Regions from separate parts of the Thioalkalivibrio sp. ALR17-21 genome, predicted to be linked through region 3. Evidence: predicted binding sites of a transcription regulator. Region 3 holds the regulator's gene; each other region holds the start of a gene.

Region 1 (9,538 bases), on a different contig from region 3:
TGAACAAAGTCGATGAATGAATTGGCGCGATCGTGCCACGTGTCGCGTGCCGTTGAACCGGTCCACTCCGGGGGGGATGCGAGCGCGTTTTCGATTGCGTTGGCGAGTTCGCCCGGGGAGTCGGGCGGGTATGTCGAGACGACGCCAGGGGGAGTGGGTGTTGAAGCAAACGGCCCGGTACGGGCGGCGACAACAGGCAAGTGGCACGCCAGCATCTCGTGAAGCTTCTGGGGGTAACAATAGCTTCCGAATTGGCCGGGGACGTTGCAGATGACCCCGACGTCGAGAGCGTTCAGAACCAGTGGCACCTTCTCGACGGATATGTGTCCGAGGTCGTGAACCGGGAGATTGGTGGGTGGTTGCCAGGAGTCATCACGGGGGCCGGCGACCAGCAGGCCTGTGTCTCCACGTTTTGAGCCAAGGATGGCGGCGGCACGACTCAGGATGTCGATTCCGCGGTCGGAGGTGAGTGATCCCGCCGTTCCGAACAGACGCAGATCGGTGGACAGGTCCAGTTGTGCCCGGACCTGGTTCCGGTCGATGGGGCGAAATCGGTGGCCGTCCGCGGCGTTGGGCAAATGCAGGGTTCGGTGGGCACCGTGTTGCGATGCATATCGGCTGAGATCCTGTGAAGCGCATGTTACCGCATGGGCGTTACGGATTGCCGAGTGGAGCAGACGACGGAGCCCGGGAAGCCGGGTGAGACCGAAGGCTTCGTAGTTATCTTTCAGGTCAATGACTGAAGGGATGCCGTACCGGCCGGCTGCGCGTTCGCCGGCGACCGTAATCAGCGCATCCGACCCGGTCCAGATGAGATCCGGTTCAAAGGTCCGGATCGTCGCGCGGATCGCTCGAAGATAGCGGTCGAAGCGCAGCAAGGGACCGGAGCGGATTGGCAGGAGTTCCCAGCTAACTGCCGGGTCGGAGGGCGAGCCATTGTTCCCCTTCTCCTGTTCGGGTCGGTAGTCTGCGACCAGGCCGCGGACGTCGTGGCCCAAGCATGCGAGCTCTTCGGGGATCGCAAAGCATCGGCCATGGAGATGGGTTAGCGCGTCCAGACCCATGTGATGGCGTTTGGTGAGGACGAGGATCTTCATCCGAGGTCCCGGTAAAGGAGTTGGAAACGCCGGGCGGTCGCTTCGCGATCATAATTCTGCAGTGCGTGGCTCCTGCCCTGGCTCGCGAGGTTTCGTACCCGTTCGGGGTCATTCATCAGGGAGTGCAGAGCGCTGGCGATCTGCTCTGGATCGCCGGGGCGGACACGCAGGCCGCTCTGGTCGTCAGGTATCGGGTCGCGGACCGCGGGCAGGTCGGACGCGATAACCGCGCATCCGCAGCCCATGGCTTCCACGACGACCAGTCCGAAGCCTTCCTGGTCGCCGTCCGCGGCTTCAACGAAAGGGAAGACCGCGATGGCCGCGCGTCGGTAATACTCGGGTAGCGTGTGGTGGGGTACAGCGCCATGAAACCTTACCTGGTCGTCTATTCCGAGTTCGCGGCTCTGCGCCTCGAGTTTGGCGCGGAGAGGGCCGTCGCCAACAATGTCGAGGGTTGGGCGTTCCAGTGGTTCAAAGCGTTGGAGGGCTTCCAGGAGATGAGCGAGGCCCTTTTTCTCGACAAGGCGGCCCACGAAGATGAGGCGTCGGGGGTCGCGCTCCTGAGGAGGCGAGTCGCCGGGGCTGAACCGCTTGGTCAGGTCGGTACCCATGGGTATGACCGCCGGTGACGACTCGGGGTGCAGACGCCGTGCTTCTTCGGCCATGGCCTGGCTGACCACGCTGGTGGCGTCCACCTGTTGAAGAACCCAGCGTTTGATCCGAGTCATCAGGCCGCCCTTCAGGCCGAACAGATCGCCCCCGTGGGAAGTGCACAGGATCGGGATGTCTGTGCGACCCGCGAGGCGGCGGGCGATGAGCGCGGCGAGGCCCTGAGGGATGAGCCAGTGGGCATGGATGATGTCGACTTTGGGTTCGCGACGCAGCCGGAGTGCAAGACTGGCGATCTGGGCAAGAAAGAAAAAGGGAAGCTGGAGCGCCCGAACGGGTTTCTGCTTGAGCCGCTGCGTCATGCCTCCTTGATAGGCGGCGGACTCCCAGCGGGGGACCCAGTAAACGAAACGGGAGACCGGTATCTCCTCCAGTGTCTCGCGTCTGGCGGCGCCGGGGGCATGTGGGGCCAGGATCTCGACGGCGACATTGGGGCGCAGTGAGCGGGCCAGGTCGAGGATGAAGCGCGGCTCGGAGTCACCGGCCCAGCGCGGCAGCGTCGAGGCCGTCATCAGAACCCTTAAGCGGGGGCAATCCTGTTCGGAAGCATGAACCGTCATGGTCTCTTGCGGCATCCCTGGCTGCGGCCTTTCCTTGCGGCCCGTGCGTGGCCTTGGGTATGCAGGTCGGAGTCGGCTGAGGAACATAGCCTACCATGGGCGGCGAGAGATCATTGCGGAAAAGCGGGGGGCAGCCCGGCACCCGAGTGGTGGCGGTAGGGGGGTAAACGTGACGCTCAAAATGGCTCTCATTCCGTGGTTGGGCGTGGCGGTGGCGACCTGTGTGAGTTTTGTGGTGTGACCGTATGGTTCTGGTTCGCTTTAATCGCCCTCCGAGTGCGCATCCTTGTACATGAGCTGGGTAATCTGCTCGGACACCAGGCCGATCAGGAAGATGGTGACGCCGGCGGTGAGCATGAAGATGGTGGCCAGCGACAGCCGCCCCTGGGTGAGAAAGGTGAACGCGTAGTACCCCACGCCCAGCAAGCCGTGCAGGAACGCCACGGGCACGAACAGCTTGAGTGGCGAATAGAGCGTGCCGATCTTGAAGATGATCAGCAGGAAGCGGATGCCGTCCTGAATGGGGCGGATATGGCTCTGGCCAATGCGTTTGGCGGCGTGGATGGGCACGTAGCACACCGGGTAGCCGGCGCGGAAGAACGCCATGGTGATGGTGGTCGGGTAGGAAAAGCCGTTGGGCAGCAGGTGCAGGAACTCGCGGAACAGCCGCGCGCGTACTGCCCGAAAGCCGGAGGTTAGATCCTCGATCCGCTGCCCGGTCATGAAGCTGGCCAGCCGGTTGTAGAAGCGGTTGGCCAGGCCGCGGCCCACGTTGGCCTGCGAACCGCGCTGGCGCGCGCCCACTGCCATGTCGTAGCCGTTGTCCAGGCGTTCCAGCAGGCGCGGGATATCCGCCGGGTCGTGCTGGCCGTCGGCGTCCATGAACACCAGGATCTCGCCATGCGCCGAACGCGCCCCGCGCTTGATCGCGGCGCCGTTGCCCATGCTGTAGGGCTGGGTGACCACCCGGGCGCCGGCCTCGCGGGCCACCTGTTCCGTCTCGTCGGTGGAGCCGTCGTTCACCACCAGGATCTCGGCCTCGGGGAACTGCCCGGCCAGCGCGGAGACGACGGGACCGATGGCGGCGTCCTCGTTTTTGGCGGGGAGGATGATGCTCAGCTGCGGATCCATGCGCTTCACTCCATGTTGGCCTGCCCGGTCCTCGGGGCCGGGATCGGGTAATCCGGTGCGAGCAGGTCCTCGAGGATGGCCCCTCGCAGGTGCTCGCGCTCGCGCTCATAATACCCGGTTCGTTCGGTGTAGCGGGCGCGGATGCCGTCGATGTGCGTGCCTCGGGCGCGGGTGTCCAGCGGCGTGGTCTCCAGGAACACCAGGGCGTCTTCCAGATGGCCGGCGCTGGCGATGCGCGCGGTCACGGCCAGGACCCGCCCGGGCCGGGGTTCTTCGCCCAGGGAGCGCCGGTAGGCGGCCACCGCGGGTTCGATCTCGCCCTGGTCCAGGTGCACATAGCCGCGCCACAGTTCCAGGGTGGAGCCCAGGCCGGGGCGGTTGCGGGCCCGGTCGTCGGCCTCCAGCCGGTCGATGATGGCGAGCACGTCTTCGGGCTGGTCCAGTCCCGGGCAGCCTCCGCCGTGCAGGTGTTCCAGCAGGGTGTTCACCTGCGAGCGCTGCACCGAGCGTACCGCGCTCATGGAGGCGAGGGCGTCCAGCGTGCCTTCCAGTGGCTCATGCGGGTCGCGGCCGCGTTCGCAGGCGATGCCCACGGCACGGATGCGCCAGGGAATGCCCTCGGGGTTCAGTTCGATGGCTCGACGGATCAGCCGTTCTTCTTCCTCATAGTGCCCGGTCTCGCGCCAGAATCCGGCCAGGTAGTGCTGGGCACGGGCCGAGTCCTCGCGGGCCTCGGCCCAGCCGCGGGCCTGCTGGAAGGGGCTGCCCCACAGGTCCGCACGCAGCGCGGTCACCAGGGCCAGTGCGGCGATGACCAGCAGGGGCACCAGCGTACGGGTGAGCGCATCCGGGCGTTTCCAGCGCAGCCAGGCCAGCGCCAGCGGCAGGCCGAGCAGGGCGGCGGCCAGGTGGTTGCGGTGTTCGAAGTACAGCTCCAGCTGGATGAAGCTCGACTCCAGCAGATGCGCGGCCAGAAAGAACAGGATGGCCGCCGCCAGCGCCGGGAAGCGCAGTCGCCACACGATGGCCAGCGCGGCCAGGGTTATCCAGGCCGCCCAGGCCAGTGCCGTGGTCCAGGGGCTGAACAGGCCGGTGGAGACCGTAATATGGTCCTGAAACACCCCGCCCGTGACCGGTCGGGGCAGGGCCAGGTGGCCCACGTAATCCCACAGGATGCGGCCCTGGGTGAGCAGGCGCTCCAGCGCGGTAAAGCCGCGCGTGCCCGGGTCGTCGCTCAGCAGGGCCCCGGCGCGGGTGGCCAGATAGGCCAGCAGCAGCGCGACGGGCACGCCCAGCACGATCCGCCGCCACCAGACAAACCCGCGGGTCGGCTGCAGGCCGTGCCGCCGCGCATGGGCGGCGAGGATGGTCCCTTCCAGCACCAGCGCCAGCAGCGGCAGCAGGGCCCCGTTTTCCTTGGAGAGCACGGCCAGCAGGCCGCACCCGCCGATGCCGCCGGCCATACCGAGTACCGTGGCCGGGCGGACCTCGGGCGGGTGCGCCAGCCGCGTGCGCACGTACAGCCACAGCCCGGCCAGCACGAACAGTGTGGCGAGCTGCGCCATGCGCTGCACCACGTACAGCGTGGTGGAGACCCACAGCGGGTGCAGCAGCCACAGCGCCGTGGCCAGCAGGGCCACCAGCGCGGCGGTGCGGGCGTCTGCCTCCAGTGCCCGTGCCAGCCGGTGCAGCAAGCCGAACAGCACCACGCCGATGGCCAGATGGATGAGCACGTTGGTGTGCTTGAACGGCTCGGGATCCGCCGGCCAGTTGCGCGCATCGATCAGGAACGAGGCCATGGCCACCGGCCGTCCGGTGGGGCCGGCAAAGCCCGAGAGCACGTACAGCCAGAATGCCTGCAGGTTGTCGATGGTGCCGTAGAAACCGAGCAGGGCCAGGTTGGTCAGATCATCGAAGATGAAATCGCCGGACAGGCCCGGGCGGTAGACCAGCCAGGCGAGGGCCAGCAGAAGGAGCAGGGCCAGCCTTGCGCGCCATGCCGTATGAGATCGAACGGAGTTCAGCCGCGTCATGGCATGACCTCCCCATGGGGCCGGAGCTCGCCCGGTTCGATCTCGCCCGGCTCGATCGGGTCCGGCTCCTGTCGGCGTTCATCGAGCTGGGCCTGCAGGGCGCGTCGGGTGCTGCCGTGCCGGTCGGCCTCTGCCGCACGCATCAGGCTCTGTTCTGCCTGGTGCAACATTCCACTGACGATCTGAAAACGCGCCAGCCGCAGCCAGGCCACCTCGTTGCCGGGGCGGTGGGCGGTTTCCTCGAGCAGGAGTTCGTACCCGCGTTCGCGCTCGCCCGCGACGTTGATCAGGAAGTCGGCCAGCGCGGGGCGCAGGCGGCTCCGGTCGGGATGGAGCTCATAGGCCGTTTCCAGCACCCGCTGCAGCCGCTGCGGGTCCAGATCGATGGTGCCGTCGGCCTGCGCGCGCGCCAGCGACATCAGCGCACCCACGTCCTGCGTGGTCAGCGGCCCGCGGCGGATGTATTCCTCCATGGCGGTCCACCATACAGGGTCCACGTTTAGTCCCGGGTGCCGAGCATGTTCGAAGATCAGCCCCTGATAGGGCGTAAGGGTGGCGCCGGGCAGGCGGGCGGCGCGCTGCATCTGTTCAATGGCCAGTCCGTATACCGGCTGGCCCGGTTCGGCGCCTGCCTGAATCAGGATGAGGCCCAGATGGTAGCTGGCCCGTGGGGAGTCTTCCTGCCGGGTTCCTTCGAAGTACGCCAGTTGCACCGGATCGCTCCACTCGCTGGCCCGCAGAAAGGTGAGAAACCCGTAGAGTGCGATCAGGCCGATCACGGCTGCCTTGCGCGCGAACGCAAGCGAGTCGCCTGGCCGCCCCGAGAGCAGCACCCCGAACACCGCCATGATCAGGCCGGCCGAGGCGATGTGATTGCGGTGCTCGTACACCAGCTCCAGGCCGATGATGGTGGACACCAGCAGGTGCGGGATGAAGAAGAACAGTATCCCGAAGGTGATGAGCGGGTGACGGCGCCACAGCGCGAAGGCCCCCGCGACCAGCCCGAGCAGGCCCAGCGCTGCCGGCAGGCTGGTCCAGGGGTCGTTCCAGGCGCGGGCGAGCGGGAAGGCATCGTGATACAGGGTAAGCGTGCCGGGTGCGGGCGCGACGATGTTGCGCATGTAGAACCACATGGCGTGGGCCTGGGTCCACAGGCGCTCCCACAGATCGAACGGGCGGTTGGGGAGCTCGGGGTTCACCGGCAGTACCGTGGCCAGGCCGGCCACGCCGGGCAGCACCAGCACCAGGCCGAACAGCCAGTAGAGCCCGCGCCGGGTCGCCGTACCGGCCGCGCCAAAGCCGAACAGCAGCCATTCGGCCAGCAGCGCGAACACCGGCAGCATGACCCCGCTTTCCTTGCTGAGCACGGCCAGGGCCGTGCCGAGGCCCAGCCCGCCCAGCACCAGCGCCCAGCCGCTGCGCAGACGCCCGCGTTCGATCCGCAGGCGCCCGAGGATGTAGGCAATGAGGCCGGCCAGCATGAACAGCGTGGCCAGCGCCTCCATGCGCTGGACCACGTACAGCACGCCGGTCAGGTTGATGGGGGCCAGCGCCCAGGCGGCGGCTACGGCCAGAGCGAACATCGGCAACGGAACGACCAGGCTCAGGCCATGGCCGCGCCGTTCGGTCAGGCGGTGCTCGAGCCGGCGCGCGACCAGCAGCGCCAGGGCAAACACGAGCAGCGTGTTGATCAAGTGGATCACCACGTTGGTGATCTTCATCGGGAACGGGTCCAGCCCGAAAAAATAGCGTTCCAGGGCGAAGCTGCCCATGGCGATGGGCCGGTTCAGGCGGCCGGAATCCGCGGAAAACGCCGCGGCGCGCAGCTCGGCCCACGACAGGTGATCCATCTCCAGGGCGGCGTTGTCCACGATATTGGGCATGTCGTCGAAGACATAACCCCCGGTGCTGCCGGGCGCGTAGACCAGTGCAACAGCCGCCAGCAGGGCGACCAGAAGGATGGCGCTCAGCGTGGTACCGGATAGGGTGCGGGAGGGTCCGTTCACCGTGGCCTCGTGGCGGATGTCTGGAACTGCGGGGAGGGGGTGGAAAAAGAACACCCCGCCGGAGCGGGGTGTTCGGTGCCGGTATCAGCCGATGATCGGCTGAAGGTCAGCCCGGCTTACTGACGGCAGTCGGTCGGCAGGTACTTGGTTTCCAGGTCGCCGGGGCGGCAGTTCCACTGCAGACTGCCGGCGGACGTCGTGGCCGAGAACTCCAGCGTATCCCCATCGATGGCGGCGTTGGCCTGATTGCCGAAGGTGATCGTGATGATGCCGTCGGCGTCGCTCGGCTCCTCGCCAGACGTGCCAGCATTAACATGGGTCACGTAAGAGCCGGTGATCTCTTCGGAGGGTTCCAGACCGTATGAGGCATTGTCGGAGGCGAAGGCGCCGCGCTGGTTTACATATTCGGCCACGGCGGTGCGGGCACCGGCGGCCAGCGACATGCCTTCCGAGACCTGGGCGCGGACGGTGTAGTCCTGGTAGGCCGGCAGGGCGATGGCCGCCAGGATACCGATGATCGCGACCACGATCATGAGTTCGATGAGGGTGAAACCCTTCTGGACTTGCTTGCGCATGGTGTTGCTCCTTGCTCTTGGGAGTTGGTCAGGGTCCTGCTAAACCCTGCCTGAAAGTATGCAATCGTAATGCCAAGTATTGCAATACTACGGGCGGGGAAATTTGGGCCAGCTCAGTCGGCCCGGCATCCCGAGGGCAGCAGGCGGGTGGGGACGTCCCCCTGGCCCAGGCACTGCCAGGTCAGCCCGGAGCTGGCAGTGGAGGCGGAGAACACCATGTAGCCGCCGGCCACGCGTGTATTGGCATCGTTCCCGATCAGGGCCCGGATGGTGCCGTTATCATGCACCTCAATGGATTCGGTGTAACTCCCCGCATATCCCTGAGGGTCTTCCAGCCCGGCCGATTCGTTGGAGGCGGGGAAGTGGCCCCGTTCGTTGTAGAACTCTTCCACGGCATTCCGCGCCGGGCCCACGAGCGAAACGCTTTCCGCGAGCTGTGCCCGCACCTGGTAGTCCGCGTAGGCAAACAGCGCGAGGCTCGCGAGGATGCCGATGATCGCGACCACGATCATGAGTTCGATCAGCGTGAAGCCCTTCTGGATGAGTTGTCGCATGGTGCTGCTCCTTTGTTTTTTGTGCGGGCAATCACATTTCGTGCCAACTCATGCACCCCGAGTGTGACGGCGATTGTCAGTCTCGGGTGACGAAATTGGTCACCTCGAGTGACAACCTTGGTCAGTTTGCGGGTATTCCTCAGCGCGCCCGTCGGGATTCTCACCCCCGCCCGCAGCCGCTTGTATGTTCTCGCTGCCCGGCCAATAATCCTTCCTCCCCCACGCAGGAGCGCAGCCCCCTGCGCGTGGGGGTGCTGGACGTGCCCGATCGGCCAGAGGGCTGGCCTCCTACCGTGTTGTAGGAGCGCAGTCCCCTGCGCGTGGGGGTGCTGGACATGCCCGATCGGCCAGAGGGCTGGCCTCCTACGGGCCCGGCACCCTGTGGGAGGCCAGCCCTCTGGCCGATCGGGGTCTGGATACGCCCCATCGCGCAGGAGCCTGCTCGCAGGCGAAACGCCAAGGTGGTATACAAAGAACAATGATTAAATCCCGGAAAACACGCTACGCCGCCCGCTTCGTCATCTTCGCCGCCGCGTTCGCGTTTCCCGGCGTTGCCGCCGCCGACATCACCGTCCACGCCGTGTTCGACGGCCGGGCGGTCCTGTCGGTGGACGGCGAGCGGGCCGTGGTGGCCGAGGGCGAGAGCGGCCCCGGCGGGGTTCGGGTGCTGCAGGCGGGCGGCGGACGCGTACAGGTGGAGTTCGCGGGGGAGACCCGCTGGCTGGAGCGCGGGGCGGGGGAACCCGCTTCCACAGGGGCTGGCGATGCGGATTCGGCCGATGGTGAAGCTGCGGGCCGTGAGAGAGAGGCCGCCGACCCCGGGATCACCGTGTACCCCGATTCTCGCGGGGTGCACAGCCTGACCGTGGGCGTGAACGGCCGGGCCATCACCATGGAGGTGGACCGCGAGGCC
Region 2 (9,538 bases), on a different contig from region 3:
TATCAGCTGCAGGCCCGGATCCACCTGGAGCGCGATGAAACCGATCACGCACGCCGAGTGCTGGCGAACGCCCTGGAGAGCCGCCCGGAACTCACGCCGGAGCTGGGTAACCTGCTGGCCGCAGTTTACCTGGAGACCGGCCACACCGAGCAGGGCGAAGCGCTGCTGCGGACCTCCATCGAAGAAGGTCACGCCACGCCGACCATGCGCCGCATGCTGGCACAGGTGCTTGTCGAGCGCGGCGAGGAAGACGAGGCCGCCGCCGTCCGCGAGAGCACGGCCGGCGAATCCGGGAACACGGCCGAGGCGGAAGCCATGACCCATCTCGGGGCCGGCCGCTATTCTCGGGCGCTGGAACTCACGCGCGAGATGATTGCGGACGCGCCGGACGCGGCCCAGGGCTACAACGTCAAGGGTGCGGCCCTGCTGGGGCTGGACCGTGTGGAGGAGGCCCGACTGACATTCCAGGAAGGCCTGCAGAAGGTCCCCGACAGCATCAGTCTGGCCATGAACCTGGGCTCGCTGGAGCTGCGGATGGGCCATCGCGATGCAGCCACCGAGGTGTTCGAGGAATTGCAACGCCGGCAACCCGGCCATCCCGGGTCAGCCATGCGCCTCGCGGGGATGGCCCTCAGCGATGGACGCCCGGAACAGGCGGCCGAGTGGCTTGAGCCGGCCATCGAACAGGCCCCCGATCAGCTGCAGCCGCGCCTCATTCTGGCCCGTGCTCAGCTCGCACAGGACCGCCCGGATGCTGCCGTTGAGACCCTGGCACAAACTCTGGAACGCCACCCGGAAGAACCGGAGGCCCTGTTCGCCATGGCCGACGTGCAGGAGCGCCGCGGAGCGCCGGAGGAAGCGGTGGATCCAATGCGCCGGCTGACTTCACTGCGACCCGACAACGCGACCTTCCAGTTCCGCCTGGCACGCGTTCTCGCCGCCAGTGGCGCCCCGGAGGAATCCGTGGTCGCGCTACGCGAGGTCCTGTCCCTGAACCCCGAGCGCATGGACGCACGGCAGGCCCTGGTGCGCCAGCTCAGCCTCATGGGGCAAGTGGATGAGGCCCGGGAGGCCTTTGGCCCGCTGGAAGAGGCCGGGCCCGACCTGCCGGCCGTGAAGGCTCAGCGGGCCTGGTTCGAGGCCCGCGCCGGGGACCACGAGGCCGCTGCGAAATCCTATTCTGCGGCGATCGAGCAGCAACCACGACGGGAATGGCTGGCCGAACGTCATCAGGTACGCATGGCAGCCGGGCAGACCGAACAGGCGCTGAGCGAACTGGAGGAATGGTTACAGCGCAATCCCGAGGACCCGGGCGCACGCCACCTGCTCGGGTCGACCCTGGTGGAGCTGGGCGAGGAGGAGAGCGCCATCAGCACCTACCGGGTCCTGCTCGCCCGGCACGAGAACGACGTGATCGCGCTCAACAACCTTGCCTGGCTGCTGCGGGAACGCGACAACGAGCAGGCGCTGGATCACGCCCGCCGGGCACGGGACCTGGCGCCCGACCATTCCGTGGTCCTCGACACCCTGGGTGTTGTACTGCTTTACGGCGATCAGCCCGGCGAGGCCCGCGAAGTGCTGGAGACCGCCTTCGACGATGCCGCTTCCACCCCGGACATCGGCTACAACCTGGCGCGGGCACGCGACCGGGCCGGCGATTCCACGGGCGCACGCACCCTGCTGGAAGCCATCCTGCAGGAAGGAGGCGATTTCCCTGAGCGCAACGAGGCGCGGGCGCTTCACGATCAGCTGGCCCGCTGAGGGGGGGATCCGGCAGGCCCGTACAGAAGGTTTACACCGGGCCCGGAAAACCCGCCCGGTGCACCTGGACCACCGGAGACAGGTTATTTTAACCTCCTGTAATTAGGCCTTTTTCTGCAACTATTCATCCTTTGGCACGAGGTCTGCATAAGTATCCTTGCGGTACCCATTCAGACCTTTCAAAGGAAATGACGATGAACTACAAGAATCTCCTTTTGACAACAGCACTGGGCATGGCGATGACATCGCCTGCCCTCGCCGGATCCTTTGTCATTGATGTTGATCAGGACTTCAGTGGCAACAGCAGCACGCAGACCGGCGAGATCGACACACTCGGAACCAGTAACACGCTGGCCTCGTCCTTCTACCTGGGCGACCCGAATACCGCGGGTACCCAGTTCGTGGACACCAATCTCGAAAGCACCATGGATGGTTTCGGATTCTCGGAGGGCAACTTCACGGCAATCGACGGTGAATCATCGGTATCGCTGAAATATCCGGACGATGTCGCCGACAAGAATGTCGTGAATCTCAACTTCGTGAGCGGAGTCGGTGGCACGCAGGCCAATAACGGCTTCTCCTCCGACGAATGGTTCTACGACGACACCGGCTGGGGACTCACCTTCGATTACGAGATCCAGGGGGAGGTCTACGAGACGGACAACGGCGACCTGAGCATTCGCTACACCGATGGCTTTTTCGACACCTACTTTGAAGACGGCGCCTCCGGTGACCGGACCAAGGTGATGCGCATGGACGTCGAGGGCTCCGTGATCCAGGCCGCCAATCTCGACATCATGGGCAAGGTGAGTTTCGACGACGATTGGGCCGACAACGAGTTCGTCCGGAACTTCTTCATCGATCACGAATCCGGCGAGAGCTTCTACGACATTGCGAGCGAAGAGGGCGGTGCCGGCATCCCCATCAGCTGGCGCCTTGACACCAACGTGGATCCGCCCATCCCGACGGCTGACCAGCTGGTGGAGCTGGAGAGCGGCGCTCTGGTTCGCCAGACCCAGCTGAACAGCACCGTACGCTACGAAGTGCCGGAGCCGGGCATGCTGATCCTGCTGGGCACCGGTCTGCTGTTCCTGGGCTTCATCGCCATCCGTGGCCGCCGGCAGACGAACGACAACAACCTGCGGGCGCAAGTCCCGCAGGTGTAGCCCGGGCCTTCCTTGCCCCCCCCCTCAAGGAAAGGCCCCTTTTCGGCCCCGTCTCCGGACGGGGTCTTTTTTTGTGCCGGTTACAGGGAGTCTACGCGCCGCCAGTCAGGAGAGAACCGGGCGGTTCCTCAGACGGTGGCCCAGGACCAGCAGTGCGGGCAGCACCAGCAGGTCGAAGATCAGCGCGGCGACCAGCCCGAAGGCCGTGAGCAAACCGAAGGCGGCGGTCGGCTGAAAGTCGGACAGGGCCAGCAACAGGAACTGCCCGACCAGCACGATGGTGGTGGCCGTAATCGCGCGGCCCGTGCGGCGGAACGTACGGGCCAGGGCCCAGGCGACCGAACTGCCGGCCAGACGGCGCTGGCGATAGCCGTACAACAGATGAATGGTGTCGTCCACGGCGATACCGATCGCGACACTGGCGATCATCGCCGTAGCCATGTCCAGCCAGATGCCGAGAAACCCCATCACCGCAAAGATCAAGGCCAGTGGAGCAAGGTTCGGGAGCATGCTCACGGCGGCCAGCGGGACCGAGCGCCACATCACCAGCATCAGCAGCGCGAGCATGCCGGCCACGGCGTACAGGCTGTGGAGCTGCCCCTGAATCAGCAGGCGTTCCTGATCGGCGAACAGCCGTGCCATCCCCGCAAGATCCCACTGCATGTCCGCCGGGGGGTGCGCCTCCAGGCGGTCGCGCAGATCATCCATCAGCGCATTGATCTCGCGGGCCCCGTGAGCATTCAGGTTGACCAGCAGCCGACTGCGCCCGAAATCCCGGTCGACCACGTCGTACAGGTCGCGACCGTCGTAGATGAACAGATACTGCGCCACCAGGTCGCTGCTGTCCGGGATCGTCCGGAAGGCCGGATCCTCTTCGTTGAAGGCCCAGTGCATCTCCGCGACCAGATCCGGGAGCGACATGCTGTAATCCACCTCCGGCCGGGCATCCAGCCATTCCTGCACCGAATGGATGGCCTGCAGGCGGTCCGGGGCCTGCAGGCTGTCCCATTCCGGCCCCTGGAACACCACCTCAAGGGCCATCACGCCGGAAAGCTCCTCCTCGACCTGCCGGGTCGACTGAGTGATGGGGTGGTGATCGTCAAAGAAGGCATACAGATCGGTCTCGACCTCGACATGCCGGATCTGCGGCAGCGCGATCGCGATCAGCGCTGCGGCGATGGCCACCACCCAGCCGGCGCGGCGGATGGCCAGATGGGCCGCGAAGCCGGTGACGCGGTCCAGCAGGCGCAGGCTCCGTCGGGGCGCATGCCACGGGCCCCGGTCCCAGCGGGCCATCAGGGCTGGCAACAGCCACAGAACAATGGCCGCCGCCAGCAATACGCCGAATGCCCCGACCAGCCCGAAGCTGCCAATCGGCCGGATACTGCTCACGTTCAGCGAAGCCAGACCCGCCGCGGTGGTCAACGCCATGAAAAGAATCGGGCGCGCCACCGCCTGCAGGGCCGCCACCACCCGATCGCGCCCGAGATAACCCCGCTGCGCCGCATGCAGCTGGGCATTGAAGAAGTGCATCAGCATGGCCACGGTCAGGGCCGTCAGCAGCGGTGGCAGAATCGCGGAGATCAGCGTGAACGGCCGCTCGAGCAGGATCAGCAGTGCGATGGCGGGACCGGTCACGGCGCTGATGGTGGCGGCCGCGACTCCCACCACCAGCCAGCGCCGGAACAGCCACCACAGCAGCAAAAGTCCGATTGTCATGGTGCCCGGCACCAGCAGCGCCAGGTCGGTCAGCATCGCGCGCAGCTGAGCCACGTCCAGGGCGATATGGCCGGCGACCGCGGACAGGTCGTCCGCGAGCCCGTGTTCCGCGATCCCGGCCCGCAGCAACTGTTCCAGCTGGAGCCGCTGGAGGCTGTTGTCGAGGGCGTGCGGACGGACCACCAGCGCGATCGCCTCGCCCGAGTCGGCCACCACCAGCCCGGGTGCGAAGCGGTCCTCCAGCGCTCGCGTCCGCCAGGCCTCCGGCGTACGGCTGTCCAGCTCCCGCGGATCGATCAGTGGCTCGACCGAAAAGCCGGCTGGCGTCGCACGGATGTGGTCCAGGGTGGTGACCGACAGCACCCGCTCGACCGCCGGGGCGGCTGCCAGCGCCTGCGAGAGTGCCCCGATGCGTTGCAGGAATTCGGTCTGGTAGACGCCCTCCCCGGAAAACAGCGCGACAATCACCTGATCCTGGGGAAAATGCTCGCGCAGCTCGCGGTCGAAGACCACGGCCGGTGCGTCCTCGGGGAAATAGATCTCGGGGGCGTTGTTGAAATCGACCTGCAGCAGGACGGGCCCGGGCAGGACGACCAGGAGGGTCAGGAGAACCAGTGCCAGGGACGGATGCCGCAGCATCCAGTGCATCAGAACTGGCCCCGCCAGCCAATGACCAGCATCCGGTTGTCGCGATAGAAGTCACCGGCGGTTCCATCCGCGCCGTCCAGCCAGTGAGCGCCGATAAAGAACTCCATGGGCTCGCGGGCGGTCCATGCCAGTTCCGGATGCAGGTAGACGTCGCGCCGGTTCAGTCCCAGCGAGTACCGCAGCCGCGCGTTCCACGCGTGACCCGCGAACGGCAGTTCGAACTCGCCGGTCAGGAAATAGCTCTCCGTGTCATCGAGCACGTCGCCGGCGCCCATCAGGTGCTGCCCGGTCAGCTGAGTGGTCATGCGGAAATCGCCATCGCCGGGGAACCCCTCGACACCGATCACCCAGTCGAAGCCTTCGGTCGTTTCCTGGCGCAGATCGTCCGCGCGAGTCACGGGAACATCGCTCAGCCAGGCCGCCTCCGCGCGCCAGGTCCACGCCCCCGCGGCAAAGGCGATATCTCCCCCGGCGACCCAGGTTCGCGGATGGATGGCCTCCAGGGTCGCCTCTTCCGGCGGAGGCATGCCGGCGAGGATCGCCTGGCGTGTTGCTTCGTCAAACCGATAATAGGGTTCCGAGTGACGCGCCCGCTGCAGGGTGACGGCGAAATCGGCACCGCGCCCGGCACGCGCCAGGCGGATACCCCCGCCCCCGTTGCCGGAGAGATCATCGTCGACATCGGCCTGGCGAATGAAGGGGGCCAGCTCCGGTTGTGCCGGGAGGCCCAGCAGTTCGCCGCGATTGCGATCCACCGGGTGCCACAGGCTGTCCCGGTGCGGCAGTTCGGCCTCGCGAAACAGCGGGAGAAACACCAGATCCGCATGCCAGGCGCCCTGGAAAAACTCCGCGCGGATCGCCGGGCTGGCGCGCCGCCGATCCGCATAGTCATCCAGACCGAAGCGAGTCAGATCCTTCGTGCTCAGGCGGTCGGTCGGCGGGATCTCGTCGACGCGCCCCCAGAGGATCTGCTGCGCCCCGAATGTGAAGCGTGTCCGGTCCCCGCGATAACGCAGGTAGGTCTCGTCGTAGTCGGCCCTCAGCCGCGAGACCCCCGGATAGTCACCGCCTTGCTGCAGCTGCGCATCGACGCGCGCACCCAGACGCAGTTCCCAGGCCTCCCCCAGGGGGCGGGCGGCGGAGACCACGGCACGGCCATGCTGGGTGAAATCCACGGGACGATCGGAGGTCGCGAGGATCCCCGCCTCCACGTTCGCATCATCCACCCGTGTCCGCCAGGGCGAGTCCGGTTCGGGTGCCTCGCTTTCAGCGTCTCCGGCCTCCCCCTGAACTCCGAAGGTAAAGCGGACGGGGGCCTCTTCCGGCGGACTCTCCGTCATACCCTCCGTCGCGGCCGTCTCGCCGACGGCCGTTGGCGGCACGACGACCCCCAGCACGGCAAGGAACAGCCCCGCCCGGCCCGGATGCCGGCGCGGCCGCGCCCGTTCAGGGCCGATAGGGGCGCGCACGCTGCGGATCCGCCAGACCACGCGTGGTGAACAGGTCACGCGGCAGGTCATTGTCGTAGACCACATCCTCAACTCCGAGGATCGTGATGCGGCCGCTGTCGAGATCGGTCATGCTGCTGCGCATGACCGTCCAGTAGCCCTGGATTTCTTCCATTTCCTGAACCTCCATGCGTTTGGACGGCTCTTCCCCGCCCTCGTACAGGTCAATGCGCAGCGGGATCAGGGTCTCTTCGTGTATCCAGCTCACGCGCTTGCTGTAGGTCGAGTTGCCGGGATCGACCGGCACGCTTTCCAGGATCGTGACCTCGACTTCCTGGAACGTGTCCTGACCCAGGATCCGATGATCATCCTTGTGCGGCTCGCGGTCTTCGAGATCCTCGAAATACAGCTCGGACTGAACGAAACTCCCGCCCCGGTTCTCGCCGGAGACCCGGCGCTCACGCTGCGTTGCGGGCAGGTACAGCCACTGGTCCACATCGCCACCGGGGTGGTTGTGAATCAGCAGGGCGGTATCGGCGATGTTCCCGGGCGAGGTGAAGCGAATGAGGTTCCAGCTCTCGCCGGGCTCATCGCCATCCAGGCGGTATTCATAGCTCTCGCGCACGCGCTCGCGGCGGCCCTCCCCGGTCAGGGTCATGGTTCCCCGGGTGACGACGTCGTTGCCTTCGGGCCGCTCGTGGACGGCCTCTGCCAGTTCGCGGCCCGCGTCGTCGGCCGCGGCCACCGGGGCGAGTACCGGTCCGACGGCCAGCATGCCAAGGGCCATGAGAGTCGTTTTCATTCGTTGCATGGGGTTACCCCGTTCCCGAAGGTGAAGCGGTCGCGCGCCGTCGCTGCAGTCGAGCGAGCCGGCGGCGCGCGAAATGAATCAGCAGTCGCTGGACCGGATTGCGGTTGCCACCCGGTCGCCAGGTCCGTGCCAGGCGCTGACGATAGGCATCATAGTGCACCCCGCGCGGGACCCAGGTGCTTCTACCGCGGCCCAGCAGGGTTTTCAGGACTTCGGTCCCCATGACCCCGGCACACAGCTCGCACGCCATCGGCGTCGAGGGCCCGCGCCGGGCCTCGAAGTCCACCGCGTCGGGGTCGACCAGGTAGCCCGTGTGCAGCATCGCCGGCGCCAGACCCACCATGAAGCGTATCGACAGCTCGGTGTCGGACAGGTCATCGCGCAGATCGAAATAACGATCAAAGCTCATGCCCCCGGGACGAAAATTAAGCAGCGCAGCTCCGAAGCCGAGCGGTGCCACGGTCACGGCAGGGATGCCCATGCGATCACAGGCGGCGAAGACTTCGCGGCGAATCTGGAAGGCGAAGAAATCGAGTCCGTCGACATAGACGTCGATCCCCTGAAGGAACGCATCCAGGTTGCCGGTATGGACACCTTCCGGAAAGCTGCGGATCTCCAGTTGCGGATTGATGTCCAGCGCCAGGTCCCGCAACGCGTCCACTTTGGGCCAGCCCATTCGCGACATGCTCGCCCCGGCCTGGCGGTTCATGTTGTGCAACTCGAAGTGGTCGAAGTCGGCGATGTGGAAATGCCCGACACCCAGCCGGGCGAGGGTCAGCAGATGGCTGCCGCCCACGCCCCCCAGCCCCGCGATGGCGATCCGGGCGTTGCGCAGGCGCTCCAGTTCGGTCCGGGTCACCCAGCCGATCGTGCGAACGAAGGCGACGTTGTAATCGAACCCGGACATCAGGCAGCCCGGACCCGCGACACCCGATCCGCCGGAGGCTCCATGTTCCCGGTGAAGATGTCATAGGCGTGGTGATACAGGTCTCGCAGAAATTCCGAGCGTTCGATGCCTTCGCTGGCCGTCTCGCGGTGAATGTAAAAGGCAGCCCGCCGGCCATGGTATTCCTGCAGCCTGCCCACTTGTGCCATGGGCAGCCCGGTGCGTCGCAGGATGCGCGCCAGGGACGGTTCCATCATGGCAAAGGCATGCTCCTTGCCGTGCAGCGTGGCCATCGCGGTGGCGCCCATGAAAAGCCCGAGCGCAAGCATGGGGAAAGAGCGGTACTGCTCCGCCGCGATCTGCCGGGTGCGCACGTCCCCCCGCGGGGTTGCCGCCTCCCCACGACGGCGTCGGAACCGGCCGTGTACAGCCAGGCGCGAGACCTCACAGACCAGGCCGCGATCCAGACGATCCGGACGCTCGGGAACATCCAGGAAACTGCCCCGACAGTATTTCTCCATCGGGAGCTCGGTGTGGGAACCTCTGCCACTGGCGGGGACAATGCGCACACACCCGGCAGCGGTCCCGCTGGAACGGTGTTGCAGGACGCAGTGCCAGGAGTCCGCATCATACTCGTCGATTTCCTGTTCCTCCGGGCAGTCCTCCTCGCGTTCAAAGTGGAATTCGCGGCAGTAGACCTCGTAGCGCAGGCGAAAGACCGCTCTCAGAGCAGCGGCATCAAGGGGCTCGAACAGGTCGAAGTCCCGGTGAAACGCAGTGGTCAGCGGATCCTGGTCCACGCCGGAGCCCCCTTCAGCTATCTTGCAGTTGCGGGCAGTCCATCCCGCTGGCGCCCTGAACGTCCTGTACGTCAGGGGGGTGAGTCTCCAGGGGCCAGTACATGGGAATGTAGTGTGAACCGGTAGTTGCTGCAGGGAGGCCATAGCGCTGGCGCCAGTTCCTGAGCCGGTCCGCGGCGGCCGCCGCGTCCACCCGGTACGGGATCCGCAGGCCACGATGATCGCGTGCCTCCCCGCACTGTTCCAGTGGCAGTCCGAACCGGCACAGCAAGCGGGCCAGCGCCGGCCGGATCAGAAAC
Region 3 (9,538 bases):
GAAGTCTGCGAGGACCTGCTGGCCGCGCGCGGCCGCCTCGAGGCCGTGCTCGAAAGCTACCTGCACGCATGAGCCCGGATCCGCGTCGCGCCCTGCTCGCCGCCTGGCTGCTGACCACCGGGCTCCTGCTCGCCGGGCCGACAGCGGCCGAGCCGCCTGCCGAACCCGCGGCCGACGCCGAACCCACGCTGCAGATCGAGGGGTTTACCGCGCATGTCACTGGCGAGGACGGGCGGCCCACCCACCGCCTGCAGGGGGCGCGGCTGCGCGAATACGACCGGGATGCGGTCCAGTTCATCGATGACCCGGAGCTGGATCTGCTGGACCAGCGGGGCCTGAACTGGACCTGGCGGGCCCCGCGCGCGGCGCATCAGCCCGATCGCGAACTGCTGCATACCTTCGGCCACACCCGCGGCGTGCGCCCCGAACGCAACGAGCGCGTGCGCACGGTGATCGAGTCGCGCGACGTGCGCGTGGCGCTGGACACCCGGCTGACGACCTCGTCGGCGTCGAGCACTCTGGAACAGCCGGGACTGTTCCAGCGGGGTACCGGCCTGCGCGCCGACCCGCAAGCGGATACCATTGAACTGCTCGCCGAGGTCTACACGCTGTACAGCGACCTGCCGCAGGAGGACCGCCCGGAATGAACCCGGCCACAACCGAACATCGCCGCGCGGGCATCCGCCGACCGGCCCCGCTGCTTGCCGTGGCGGGCGTACTCGCACTGATCCTGGCGGCCCCGCCGGCGACCGGCCGCGAGGATGCCCTGCCGGTGGAGATCACCGCGGACCACGCCGAGATGGACGAACGCGCGGGCACCGGCACCTACACCGGCGACGTGATCGTGGTGCGCGGCGATGCCACGCTGGAAGCAGACCGCGTGATCGTGCACATGCGCGAGCGCCGCCCCTACGAGATCGAGGCCCACGGCGAGCCCGCACGCCTGGAGTCGCCCGATCCCGAGACCGGCGAGATGCGCATCGCCGAAGGGCTGCGCATCGACTATTTCCTCGACGAGGAACGCGTGATCCTGACCGAACGGGCGCGCGTCATCACCGCCGCCGAGGATGCCCGCGGGCAGCGCATCACCTATGACCTCGAGCGCGACGTGATCCGCGCGGAACGCGGCGACACCGACGACGAGCGCGTGCACATCCGCCTGCAGCCACGCGAGGACGATCCATGAGGCCCGCGGCCAACGGCCATCTGGTCGCCCGCGAGCTGAGCAAGCGCTATGGCCAGCGTACCGTGCTGGACGCAATGGACGTGGACCTGGTGCCCGGCGAGGTGGTCGGCCTGCTGGGACCCAACGGGGCCGGCAAGACCACCTGTTTCTACAGTCTGGTCGGCCTGATCCGGCCCAATACCGGGCGCATCACCCTGGGCGGGCGCGACATCACGCAGGCCCCCATCCACGAACGCGCCCGCGCCGGGCTGGGCTATCTCCCACAGGAGGCCTCGATCTTCCGCCGCCTGTCGGTCCAGGACAACCTGCAGGCAGTGCTGGAACTGCGGCCCGGACTGGACCGCCACGAGCGCCGCCGCATCGGCGATGCCCTGATCGAGGAATTCCAGCTCGAAACCGTGCGCCACAGCCCCGGCATCGCGTTGTCCGGAGGCGAACGGCGGCGCGCCGAGATCGCCCGTGCGCTGGCCGGTGATCCGCGGTTTATCTGCCTGGACGAACCCTTCGCCGGGGTCGACCCGATCTCGGTCAGCGAGATCCAGGAAGTGATCCGCCACCTGGCCGAACGCGGCATCGGCGTACTAATCTCGGACCACAACGTGCGCGAGACCCTGGGCATCTGCCACCGCGCCTACATCCTCAGCGAGGGGCACCTTCTGAGCGCGGGAACGCCGGAGGAACTGCTGGACGATGCCCGCGTGCGCGAGGTCTACCTCGGCGAAAATTTCCGCCTGTGACACCGATCGCCACATCCGGCCGGTGCACAAGGCCACAACAAGGGATTACTATTCACTTATGGTGAACAACGCCTCTCCCAACTCATGCTGAAGCCCGGGCTGAACCTGCAGCTCGGTCAGACGCTGACCATGACGCCGCAGCTGCAGCAGGCCATCCGGCTGTTGCAGCTCTCGACGCTGGAGCTCCAGGCCGAGATCCAGCAGGCGCTGGAAAGCAACCCCATGCTGGAACAGGCCGAGGACGACGAACTCGGCGCCGATGGCGAAGAAACCCCGGACCCCGGCACCGAGGGCGAGAACGAGACCGCCAGCGATGCCGCCGCCGGCACCGGCGAAACGGTGGACGCCGGCGGTTCGGAGGATGTCATCCCCGACGAACTGGTGACCGACACCCGCTGGGAAGACATCTACGACGCCAGCGCCAGCCCGCGCGGACTGGACGACCGCGATCCCCTGGAAAACACCTCGGACGACGATGGCGGTGGCCTGCAGGACCACCTGCTGTGGCAGCTGCATCTGTCGCACCTGACCCCGCGTGACCAGCGCATCGGCGCCGCCCTGATCGACACCATCAACGGCGACGGTTACCTCGAGGGAGACGTCGAGACCCTGGCCGACACCATCAGTCAGGGCGAGGACACCCCGGTCGGCACCGACGAGGTGGAGGCAGTGCGCCACTGGCTGCAGCACTGCGACCCCCTCGGGGCCGGGTCGCTGGATCTGCGCGAGTGCCTGGAGGTCCAGCTGGGCGAGCTGGCGCCGGACGCGCCCTCGCGCGAAGCCGCGCGCGCGGTCCTGGAACACGGCATGGACGCCCTTGCCCGGCGTGACTACAAGGCACTGCAGCGCCAGAGCGGCGTGCGCGATGCCGACGAGCTGGCCGCGGCCCTGGACCTGATCCGTACGCTCAACCCGCGCCCCGGCGCCCAGATCAGCGAGACGCCGCCGGAATACGTGGTCCCGGATGTCTACGTGCGTCATACCGACCAGGGCTGGCAGGTCGACCTGAATCCCGAGATCGCCCCGCGCATTCGCGTCAACGACCTCTACGCCGGCATGGTCCGCCAGGTCTCCGATGCCCGCGACAGCGCATTCATGCGCGACCAGCTGCAGGAGGCGCGGTGGTTCATCAAGAGCCTGCACAGCCGCAACGACACCCTGCTGCGCGTAGCGCGAGCGATCGTCGAACGCCAGCAGGGGTTCCTGGAACACGGCGAGGTGGCGATGCAGCCGCTGATCCTGCGCGACATCGCCGAAGCCCTGGAGATGCACGAGTCCACGATCTCGCGGGTGACCACGCAGAAATACATGCATACCCCCCGCGGAGTGTTCGAATTCAAGTATTTCTTCTCCAGTCACGTGGGCACCAGCGACGGCGGGGAATGCTCCGCGACCGCGATTCGTGCCATGATCCGCGAACTCATCGAAGAGGAAACGCCGGGCAAACCGCTCAGCGATTCCCGCCTCGCCCGGATCCTCGCGGATCGGGGCATCAACGTGGCCCGACGTACCGTGGCCAAATACCGGGAGGGCATGAACCTGCCATCCTCCAGCGAACGCCGCCAGATGGCCGCCATGCCGACCGGAAGCAAACCGAAAGGAGCCTGACCCATGCAGATCAACCTCACCGGACACCACGTCGAAATCACCGACGCCCTGCGCGACTACGTCAACGAGAAATTCGAGAAGCTGGAACGCCACTTCGACAAGGTGATCGACGTGCACGTGGTGCTAACCCACGAGAAGACGCAGAAGCTGCACAACAAGGCGGAAGCGAATCTGCAGGTCAGCGGCAACCACATCCACGCCGAGGCCAGCCACGACGACATGTACGCCGCCATCGACGGCCTGATCGACAAGGTCGACCGCCAGCTGATCAAGCACAAGGAGAAGGTCAAGGACCATCATCGCGCCGAAGGCCACCAGCGCAACCGCGAACAGACCCCGTAAACCGATGAACCCGGCCGAGCTCATCACCCCGGAGCGCATCGGACTGGAAGCCGACTGCTCCAGCAAGAAACGAGCGCTGGAAACCCTCGCCGATCTGCTGGTGGACGGGGCCGCGGACGGGCTGGCGGCCAGCGCCGCGTTCGAAGCCATGTCGGCCCGCGAAAAACTGGGCTCCACCGGGCTCGGCCATGGCGTGGCGATTCCGCACGGCCGTCTGGCCGAGCTGGATACGCCCCGCATCGCGGTCCTGCGTCTGGATCAGGGCGTGGATTTCGAGGCCATGGACCACGAACCGGTGGACATCCTGATCGCCCTGCTGGTGCCGGAAGAGGCCACCAGCGAACACCTGGACCTGCTGGCCCAGCTCGCACGCGGCCTGTCGCAGCCGGACACCCTCGCCGGCATCCGGCGCGCCGCGGACAGCGCGGGGGTCCAGCAGGCCCTCACCCGGGCCCTGGGAGACACCTGACCATGGCCGACCGGGCGGAGGCGGCAGGCGACGGCACCGCGAGCAACATCACCATCGCCGCGCTCACGCGGGCGATGGGGAGCCGTCTGGACCTGCGCTACGTCCACGGGGAGGAGGCCGCGGGCGACCGCGAACTCCTGGGACTCGGCGATGGCGACCTGCCGCTGGCCGGCCATCTCAACCTGATCCGCCCCAACCGCATCCAGGTCATCGGCGACTACGAGGCCCGCTACATCGCCGGCCTGTCCGACGAACAGCGTGACCACCTTGTGCTGGAGATGGCCCGCACCGGCACCACCATGGTGATTTTCGCCGAGGACACCTGCCCGTTCCCGCGCATGCCGCAGACAGGTGACGACCCGCTGCCGGTGATCCTGTGCACACGCACATCCTCGCACGAAGTCATCGCCCTGCTGCGCTATTTCCTGCAGCAGCGCCTCGCTCATTTCGAGGTGCGCCACGGGGTGTTCATGGAGATCCTCGGGATCGGCGTGCTGATCTCGGGGGCGTCGAGCGTCGGCAAGAGCGAGGTAGCGCTGGAACTGATCTCGCGGGGCCATCGGCTGATCGCCGATGATGCCCCCGAATTCGCGCGCATTGCCCCCGATATCGTGCGCGGACACTGCCCCGCCCTGCTCCAGGACCTGCTCGAGGTGCGCGGCCTGGGCGTGCTCAACATCCGCGCGATGTACGGCGACTCGGCGATCAAGGGCGGCAAATATCTGCGCCTGATCATCGATCTGCGCGACCACAACGAGCCCTCGCCGGTGCCGGACGATCGTCTGAACGGGCGTCGCGGCGAAAGCGAGATCCTCGGCCTGCGCATCCCGCTGATCAGCCTGCCGGTGGCGCCGGGACGCAACATCGCGGTCATGATCGAGGCCGCGGTCCGCAATCACCTGCTGCACATGCAGGGCTACATCGCCGGGGACGACCTGCGCGCCCGCCAGCGGCGCCAGATGGGCGAGGATCAGCAGGAGGAGTCCATCTTCCACATCGGCGGGCCCAGCACCACGGTCCCCAACCCCGACCCCGAGGGCTGACCGACATGCGTCTGCTGCTGGTCAGTGGTCTGTCGGGTTCCGGCAAGACCGTCGCCCTGCATACCCTGGAGGACGCCGGCTACTTCTGTGTCGACAACCTGCCGCTGCCGATGCTGCCGGAACTGGTGGAGAAGGTCCGCAGCGGCCATTACGACACCGGCGGTGACCGCCACCTGGCCGTGGGCGTGGACGTCCGTTCGGGCCTCGACGCCCTCAGCGGCTTCGGCAAGCTGCTGGGCGAGCTGCGCGGATCGGGCCTGGAGGTCGAGGTGCTGTTCCTCAATGCCTCCGACGAGGTCCTGCTGCGCCGCTACCACCTGACCCGCAGGCGGCATCCGCTGGCTCGCGACGGCATCCCGCTGGTGGAAGCGATCGGCATGGAACGGACCTGGCTGGGGCACGTGGCGGTGGAGGCCGACCTGACCGTGGACACCAGCCGGCTGTCGATGCACGACCTCGCGCGCACGCTCCGGGCCCGGGTCGGCAGCCGCGAGACCGCCGGCCTGTCCCTGCTGTTCCAGTCCTTCGGCTTCAAGCACGGCTCGCCGCTGGATTCCGATTTCGTGTTCGACGTGCGCTGTCTGCCCAACCCCCACTACGAGCGTGAACTGGCGCCGCTGACCGGGCTGGATCCGGCGGTGGCGGGTTTCCTCGACAGCCACGGCGAGGTCGGGGCGATGCTCGAATCCATCCACGGCTTCCTCGACACCTGGATCCCGCGGCTGGTGGCGGACCATCGCAGCTATGCCACGGTCTCCATCGGCTGCACCGGCGGGCGCCACCGCTCGGTCTACCTGGTGGAACGGCTGGCGGCTGCGTGGCGCGAGCGGGAACATGTTACTGTTAGCACCCGTCATCGCGAGCTCGATTCTCTCTCCCCTGAAACGGAGTAGTTCCATGGGCGTCGGTCTGATCCTGATCACGCATCAAAACCTGGGCGACACACTCCTGCAGACCGCGCAGAGCATGCTGGGAGACCTGCCCGAGGACTGCGAGTCCATGGCGATGTCGCAAAGCGACGATCCGGACGATATTCAGGCGCAGGCGCGCGCCCGCATGGAAACCCTCGACAGCGGTGCCGGTGTGCTGGTCCTGACCGACATGTTCGGCTCCACGCCGGCCAACGTGGCCAGCCGCGTGGCGCGCGGACACAATGCGCGCGTGATCGCGGGCGTCAACCTGCCGATGCTCGTCCGCGTACTCAACTACCGCCATCTGCCCCTGAGCGAACTGGTCAACAAGGCGCTGTCCGGGGGCCATGACGGAATCCTTCTCTGCGACCAGGAATCCAGCGATGCCGCAGCGCGCAGTTCCCATCGTTAACCGGCTGGGCATGCATGCCCGGGCCGCCGCGAAGTTCGTCGGCCTCGCCAGCCAGTACACCGCCGATGTCACCGTCGCACGCAACGAACAGGAAGTGAACGGCAAGAGCATCATGGGGGTGATGATGCTGGCCGCCGCGCAGGGCTCGGAGATCACGATCCGCACCGACGGCGCGGAGGATGCCGAGGCGGCGCTGGATGCCCTGACCGACCTGGTCGCGGACCGCTTCGGCGAGGAATCCTGAGGCTCATCCCGCCAGAAGACCACCGGCCAGGGCGAACCATAGCGGCAGGGTGATCAGCGAAAGGGCCGTGGTCAGGGTCACCGCGGCCGCGTACAGCCCGGTATCCAGCCCGAAGCGGTCACAGAATACCAGCCCCAGCACCATCGCCGGCATGGCCGCCTCCAGCACCGTCCCGGTCGCGGGGATTCCCTCCATGCCCAGCAGCCACACCAGTCCCAGCGCCACCGCCGGCGCCAACAGCAGCTGGATCACCACGACGACCGCCAGCGGGCGGGCGTCGCGCCCGTGAAAGCGGTGGAAGACCAGTGCCAGGCCCAGAGCGAACAGCATCAGCGGCGACACCGAATCTGCCAGGAGCCCCAGCCACTCCTCCAGCCAGACCGTCTGCGGCACCCCGCCCAGGTTCAGGGTGACACCGACGAGGGCGGCCCAGATCGACGGCACCGACAACAGGCCGCGCAGCGGATGCACCGGCGGCATGCGGCCGTCGCCGTAGCGGCGCGCGAGGACCACGCCCAAGGTCAGCACCAGCGGCAGGCAGGCGAACAGGTCGTACTGGATGGCAACCGCGCGCCCCGCCTCGCCGAACAGACTGTCGAGGATCGGCAGGCCCAGATAGGTCGCGTTGGGCCAGGCGGCGGCCAGCAGCATCGCGCCCACTGCGGCTCGGTCGGCGGTGCATGCACGGCACGCACCAGCGGTAACGGCCAGGGTAATCAGGACCGTTGCCCCGGCGACCAGGGCGATGCGCACCGAGTCCAGGCCCAGCGGTGCAGTCCACAGGACCTGCAGCACCAGCGCGGGCAGCAGCAGGTAATAGACGAGCGTAGTGAGGACCCGGCGGGTGGTTTCGGCATCCAGACCGCCGGGCTGCAGGATCCGCCAGCCGACCCCGGCAACGATCAGGGCCCCCATCTGGGTCATCACGCTGAGCACGGGGGGGGACCTCGTCGGCTTGTCAGGGTCGGTGCGAGTGGCAGACGGGGCGACCCGGAAACGGGCCGCGGGAGGTGGTTACGGCGGGAGCCGGGCTCAGGCGTTGCCGCCGGCCTGCTGCTCCTGTTCCTGTTGCTGCTTTTCGATGTCAGCGCGCACGGCCTCCATGTCCAGCTCGCGCACCTTGCCCAGCACCTCGTCCAGCTGCGCCGCGGAGAGGACGCCCGGCTGCGAAAACACGATGACCTGCTCGCGGAAGATCATCAGGGTCGGGATAGAGCGGATCTGGAAGGCCCCGGCGATGCCCTGCTCCTCGTCGGTGTTGACCTTGGCGAAGACAACGTCGTCGTGCTTGTTCGAGGCTTCCTCGAAGGTCGGCGCGAACTGCTGGCACGGGCCGCACCACGGCGCCCAGAAATCCATGATGACGATGTCATTCCCGGTGATGGTGGATTCGAAGTTGTCCTGCGTGAGTTCCTGAACGGCCATGATCGGGCTCCGGCTTGAAATTACGGCCCTTTACCTTAACAGGCCGCCCGGATGCTGTCAGGGAGACGACTGCGCGAGCATGGCCGCCCGCAGACGCTCGAGACGATCGATCGGATCATCGGATTCCAGCAGCGACTGCTTGATCGCGAGATCCACCGGCAGCAGTTCGGCGAGACGCCCGGCCACCCAGGCCGAATCATCCAGGTGGCGCTCGAGATGCGACCAGGGCGTGCCCAGCTGATCCAGCAGACGCTCCAGCAGATCGGCCAGCGATGCATAGTCCACCGGCAGGCTGACCGCCGGCCATTCGTCCAGCGGCTCCACATCGCCCAGCCACAGTCCGTCTTCCCCCCGCCGCGGGTTGTGGACCCGCTGGCGCTGCGCCCCCTTGGCGAGGATTCCCAGCAGACCGTCGGAGCGCTGGTCCCAGTCGATGATGCGCGCCTCGGTGCCCACCGCATGGAACCCCACCGTCGGATCCGATTCGGACGGCGGCTCTTCGCCCTCGGCGGGCGGTTCGATCGCCACCACCACGAAGCCGCTGTCGTCGCGCAGGCAGCCACGCACCATGTCGAGATAGCGCGTCTCGAAGATCCGCAACGGCAGCAGACCACCCGGGAACAGTACGGTGTTCAGCGGAAACAGCGGAAGCGTCTTCATTCGGGGCCGTCCTCTCCACCCTGGCGGTGCCCGGTCCCCCAGCGGGGACCCAGTGCGTGTTCGATCTGCAGGTGATCCAGGACCCGCGCCACCATGAAATCGATCAGGTCCTGCAGACCTTCGGGGCGATGGTAGAACGCCGGATTGGCCGGCATCACCACGGCGCCCATGCGGGTCAGACGCAGCATGTTCTCCAGATGGATCTCGGAGAACGGGGTCTCGCGCACCACCAGGATCAGGCGGCGGCGCTCCTTCAGGACCACGTCGGCGGCGCGCTCGATCAACCCGCGCGAGGCCCCGGTCGCCACCGCCGATACCGTGGCCGTGGTACAGGGGCACACGACCATGGACTCGGGGGCCGCCGAGCCGCTGGCCACCGGGGCGGTCCACTCGTCCGGGCCGTAACAGTGAATCTGACCCGGCGCGGCAGCGTAGCGTTCACTGAAGAACCGGGCGATCTCCACCGGCCGCCCGGGCACGCCGAGGTCGGTCTCCATCCCG

Evidence for each region. Region 3 encodes sigma-54, which starts transcription at its own class of promoters, with help from an activator protein. Its sites were predicted from a motif close to TGGCANGNTNCNTGCTT; they were not measured.
Region 1: the regulator sigma-54 is predicted to act here: its motif matches at 8,130-8,146, upstream of G020_RS0113655 (pilin).
Region 2: the regulator sigma-54 is predicted to act here: its motif matches at 1,894-1,910, upstream of G020_RS0101650 (PEP-CTERM sorting domain-containing protein).

What each region holds. Positions count from the first base shown of each region.
Region 1 covers NZ_ATUL01000036.1:7,807-17,344, forward strand. Annotated here, with positions in the region: gene G020_RS0113630 (glycosyltransferase) at 1-1,097, opposite strand, end outside; gene G020_RS0113635 (glycosyltransferase) at 1,094-2,341, opposite strand; gene G020_RS0113640 (glycosyltransferase family 2 protein) at 2,588-3,457, opposite strand; gene G020_RS0113645 (lipopolysaccharide assembly protein LapB) at 3,463-5,490, opposite strand; gene G020_RS0113650 (lipopolysaccharide assembly protein LapB) at 5,487-7,496, opposite strand; gene G020_RS0113655 (pilin) at 7,613-8,071, opposite strand; gene G020_RS0113660 (pilin) at 8,185-8,625, opposite strand; gene G020_RS0113665 (TIGR02281 family clan AA aspartic protease) at 9,104-9,538, shown strand, end outside.
Region 2 covers NZ_ATUL01000002.1:113,433-122,970, reverse strand. Annotated here, with positions in the region: gene prsT (XrtA/PEP-CTERM system TPR-repeat protein PrsT) at 1-1,761, shown strand, start outside; gene G020_RS0101650 (PEP-CTERM sorting domain-containing protein) at 1,956-2,927, shown strand; gene G020_RS0101645 (RND family transporter) at 3,033-5,294, opposite strand; gene G020_RS0101640 (hypothetical protein) at 5,294-6,703, opposite strand; gene G020_RS0101635 (outer membrane lipoprotein-sorting protein) at 6,741-7,517, opposite strand; gene G020_RS0101630 (ThiF family adenylyltransferase) at 7,558-8,460, opposite strand; gene G020_RS0101625 (PEP-CTERM/exosortase system-associated acyltransferase) at 8,460-9,239, opposite strand; gene G020_RS14595 (GNAT family N-acyltransferase) at 9,253-9,538, opposite strand, start outside.
Region 3 covers NZ_ATUL01000001.1:57,052-66,589, forward strand. Annotated here, with positions in the region: gene G020_RS0100290 (HAD family hydrolase) at 1-72, shown strand, start outside; gene lptC (LPS export ABC transporter periplasmic protein LptC) at 69-647, shown strand; gene lptA (lipopolysaccharide transport periplasmic protein LptA) at 644-1,186, shown strand; gene lptB (LPS export ABC transporter ATP-binding protein) at 1,183-1,923, shown strand; gene G020_RS0100310 (RNA polymerase factor sigma-54) at 2,008-3,531, shown strand; gene hpf (ribosome hibernation-promoting factor, HPF/YfiA family) at 3,535-3,873, shown strand; gene G020_RS0100320 (PTS sugar transporter subunit IIA) at 3,878-4,342, shown strand; gene hprK (HPr(Ser) kinase/phosphatase) at 4,345-5,385, shown strand; gene rapZ (RNase adapter RapZ) at 5,391-6,278, shown strand; gene G020_RS0100335 (PTS sugar transporter subunit IIA) at 6,283-6,708, shown strand; gene G020_RS0100340 (HPr family phosphocarrier protein) at 6,680-6,952, shown strand; gene G020_RS0100345 (AEC family transporter) at 6,956-7,888, opposite strand; gene trxA (thioredoxin) at 7,985-8,377, opposite strand; gene G020_RS0100355 (LON peptidase substrate-binding domain-containing protein) at 8,435-9,037, opposite strand; gene G020_RS0100360 (flavin prenyltransferase UbiX) at 9,034-9,538, opposite strand, start outside.